Regions from separate parts of the Nosocomiicoccus massiliensis genome, predicted to be linked through region 2. Evidence: riboswitches for the same ligand, from Rfam matches in the RefSeq annotation. Region 2 holds a riboswitch; the other holds the start of a gene.
The links. Region 2 has a riboswitch for S-adenosylmethionine ahead of CJ229_RS04840 (methionine ABC transporter ATP-binding protein). Riboswitches for the same ligand answer to the same signal wherever they lie in the genome.
Positions count from the first base shown of each region.

Region 1: another riboswitch for S-adenosylmethionine. It lies ahead of metK (methionine adenosyltransferase); the one in region 2 lies ahead of CJ229_RS04840 (methionine ABC transporter ATP-binding protein).

Region 1 is NZ_CP136964.1:596,021-598,231, forward strand. It holds gene metK (methionine adenosyltransferase) at 19-1,194, opposite strand; SAM riboswitch class I at 1,278-1,389, opposite strand; gene pckA (phosphoenolpyruvate carboxykinase (ATP)) at 1,526-2,211, shown strand, end outside.
Region 2 is NZ_CP136964.1:901,602-903,812, forward strand. It holds gene CJ229_RS04840 (methionine ABC transporter ATP-binding protein) at 1-973, opposite strand, end outside; SAM riboswitch class I at 1,029-1,131, opposite strand; gene CJ229_RS04845 (GNAT family N-acetyltransferase) at 1,204-1,713, opposite strand; gene CJ229_RS04850 (acetamidase/formamidase family protein) at 1,858-2,211, shown strand, end outside.

The DNA of each region.
Region 1 (2,211 bases), 310 kb from region 2:
TCATGATGAGCTGTTTTACTAATTAAGATATGATTTTAAAGTATCTACTTTATCGAGTGCTTCCCATGGGACGTCGATATCGTGACGACCGAAGTGTCCGTAACTTGCTGTTTGTTTATAAATCGGACGCTGTAAATCTAACATTTCAATAATACCGTCTGGAGTTAACGTAAATTCATTGCGTACTGCGGCTGCAATTTTTGAATCTTCGATTTTACCTGTTCCAAATGTATTTACTGAAATCGAGACAGGTTCAGCAACACCAATCGCATATGATAACTGAATTTCACACTGTTTAGATAAACCACTTGCAACGATATTTTTAGCAATGTAACGCGCTGCATAAGCTGCAGATCTATCTACTTTAGTTGGGTCTTTTCCACTAAATGCTCCCCCACCATGTCGTGCATAACCACCGTAAGTATCGACAATAATCTTACGTCCAGTTAATCCTGCATCTCCATGTGGTCCACCGATAACGAATCGACCTGTCGGGTTAATGATCATCCGAGTATCCTCGTCGATGAGATTTTCATCAATAACATAATCGATAACTTCACGCTTAATATCTTCTTTAATTTCACTATGTGCGACTTTTTCATCGTGTTGTGTGGATAAGACGATTGTATCTACACGTAACGGCTGATTATTTTCATCGTATTCGACAGTGACTTGAGTTTTTCCATCTGGTCGAAGGTAGTCTAAAACATGCGTTTTACGTACTTCTGTTAGACGACGCGCGAGTTTATGCGCTAAAGTAATTGGAAGTGGCATAAATTCCTCAGTTTCGTCTGTCGCGTAACCAAACATTAAACCTTGGTCACCTGCTCCAGTAGTTCCGCTCTCTTTTGATTCGTTATCCCCTTCTCCATCAACTCCTTGAGCAATATCGACTGACTGCTCATCAATTCCTGTTAATACAGACATCGTTTTATAATCATATCCGTATTCAGCATTCGTATAACCAATTTCTTGTACCGTGTTTCTAACGATTTTAGGAATGTCGACGTACGTAGACGTTGAAATTTCTCCAACAATCATTGCAAGACCAGTGTTTACAACAGTCTCACATGCAACACGTGCATCTTTATCGTCTTTAATAATCTCGTCTAAAATCGCATCTGAAATTTGGTCTGCAACTTTATCTGGATGACCTTCTGTTACAGACTCTGACGTAAATAATCTACGTTCCATTATATTTTCTCCTTAAAATATATTAGCTATCTCTTTCGATAAAAAAAGCCTTTTCTCACACATAGAGAAAAGGCCACCCTTTTCTCTTATCGTTCAGAAATCATTATTTCTGCAACCTTTAGCACCATTCTTCTACGTTAGAAGGGGTTGCTGGGCTTCACAGGGGGTATTCCCTCCACCGACTCTTGATAAGAGATAACTTGTTTACTAGAATACACAACATCAATGAAATTATCAAGTACTTTTAAAACATATCTCGATTCGGTGGAATCTTTTAGTATCTTGTATTAAAATATTAGATGATAAACAAAATTTGGAGGAAATTTATATAATGTCAAACTCTGTGAAAAGAATCGAAGCACTTGTACAAAAAGATTCAACAAACAACCAATTATCTCGTGCAGAGCTTGTAGAAGCCGCATCTAGAAGAAAAGAAGGTAAAATTGCATCGAGCGGTGCATTCACTGCAACAACTGGTAAATATACAGGTCGTAGCCCTAAAGACCGCTTCATCGTTGAAGACGATGTGACAAGAGACACTGTAGATTGGGGAGAAGTAAACCAACCAATTAGTGGTGAAGTGTTTGATGCACTACTCGACAAAGTGTTAGATCACTTAGATAGTAAAGATGAATTATTCGTATTTAACGGATATGCAGGTGCAGATACGGATTCACGTTTAAACATCCGTGTCGTAAACGAATTCGCATGGCATAACTTATTCGTAAAAGCTTTATTTATCGATCCTGAGACAAAAGAAGAAGGTTTAAACATTTCACCTGACTTTACAATTGTTTCTGCACCATCATTTAAAGCAGATCCATCTGTAGATGGTACGAACTCTGAGACATTTATTTTAGTGAACTTTGAAAAGCAAATCGTTTTAATCGGTGGAACTGAATACGCTGGAGAGATGAAAAAATCTATCTTCTCTGTAATGAACTACCTACTTCCTCAAAAAGGTATTTTAAGTATGCACTGTTCAGCAAACGTCGGAGAAAATGATGACGTAGCGTT
Region 2 (2,211 bases):
TATGTTTAAAAAATCTTCCGATTTCCGCTTCGTCACCACTCACTTGTAACATAAGTAAACCGAGTGGATCGCCGTTAATATATTCGATGCGACCGTTTAAAATACTAATGTTTAAATCAAATAGTTTATACAGCTGATTTAAATGGTTTTCTTCTGCTGTATCTTTTGCGAATTTTAACGTAATGATTCGGTTTTCGTTTGTTGTCTTAATATGTGGTGGCACTTGGAAGTTATAAATTTCTTGAACGAAACCTTTCGTCACTTCATGTGTCGGATTACTAAATATGTTATAAACATCGTCTACTTCAATGATTTCTCCGTTAGACATGACTCCAACGCGATGTGCAATTTCTTTTATGACTTCCATTTCATGCGTAATTAAAACAATCGTGAGACCGAGTGTTTTATTAATCTCTTTTAATAACTTTAAAATTTCTTTTGTAATCTCAGGGTCTAACGCACTCGTCGCTTCGTCACATAGTAAAACTTCTGGATCATTTGCAAGTGCACGTGCAATACCGACACGCTGTTTTTGTCCCCCACTTAAATTTTTAGGTAACGCATCTCTTTTATCTGAAAGTCCGACGAGTGTTAACAACTCATCCACTCGTGCGTCCATTCTTTCTTTCGGATATTTCGCTGCTTTTAAAACAAACTTAATGTTCTCAGCAACTGTCTTACTGTTAATTAAATTAAAATGCTGAAACACCATTCCGATCTTTTGACGTTTAACACGTAGTTTATCTTTAGAAAGTTTTGTTAAATTATCGTCACCGACAATGACGTCACCCGTTGTCGGCACTTCAAGTAAGTTAATGAGGCGTAGTAGCGTACTTTTACCTGCGCCACTAAAGCCGATTAGTCCAAAAATCTCACCTGAGCGAATCGATAAATCCGTCGTTTTAACCGCTTCAACAGACTTACCTTTGACATCGTAAGTCTTACTAACGCCCTTCAATTCAATATGACTCATGGAAACTCCTCCTCAAAATAAAAAACCATTTACTAAAATAAGCAAATGGTTTGTAATGATATCTGTCAAGCATCTGCTCGTTGGAATTAGCACAGTACTTAAAAAGCCCGCTGCTGAACTGTCACTGGGCCAAATCCCTCGAGTTCTCTGGATATTTAATATTCAATTAAAACAATCTTATACCACATAGAGCTATTTTACAACACTTTTTCGAAATTGTTAGAAAACTCCTACTTCACCCATTTGGACATGTAAATGAGGTCTGTGTAGCTGTCGTTGTTTAGTTTGACTTGATCTTTTAGTGTTGCTTCACTTTCGAATCCGAATCGTTCGTATAGTTTGATCGCGCCGTCGTTGTTACCAAATACTGTGAGGATTAGTTTTTCGATATTATCGTTTTCTGTCGCGAAATCGACGACTTCTTGAATGAGTTTGCTTCCGATACCGTGTCCTGCGTATTTATGTTGAACACTAATTCCAAATTGTGCGATGTGACGGAATTTATGGCGCTTGTCGTGGAACATGTTGATGATTCCAATGACTGTGTCGCCATCTAATGCGACGAGTTTTAAGTCGTTTTCACCGATGTTTTTTATTTTGTTTATTTGATCTTCTAAGTCTGGTTCCTGATTTTCTATCGCTGTTGCGAGTGTGTCTGGATTTTCTTTTGTTACTTTTATTTTATGTTCAATGATTGACTCTGCGTCTTCAATTTTCGGTTTTCTTATTTCTAAATTCATCGTATCCCATCCTTTTTAATGCTACTTCTATAGTAACATTTATACTTTCTACACTCACTTTGTCTGTTTATCAGTTAAATAGACAAGCTCTCGTTTATTTGTAACAATGAAGTTGATTACTGATTATTTAAGGAGGATTTTTAGATGAAACATCTTTCTAACGAACATTATTTTTATCACATGTCTAAAGATAACGAACCGAAGTTAACTGTAGATGTTGGTGATACTGTTAAAATTGACACGCTCGACTGTTTTACGAATCAAATTCAAGATGAGGATTACGCGTTTGACACACTCGATTGGGATAAAATGAACCCAGCCTCTGGACCTATTTTTGTCAGTGGTATTCAAGCTGGAGATGTTTTAAAAGTTACGATTCAAGACATTGAAATTGACGATAAAGGCGTCATGGTAACTGTACCTGATGCTGGTGTGATGGGTAAATATTTACACGAACCAACGATTAAAGTGCTCGATATTAAAGATGATACTGTCCTC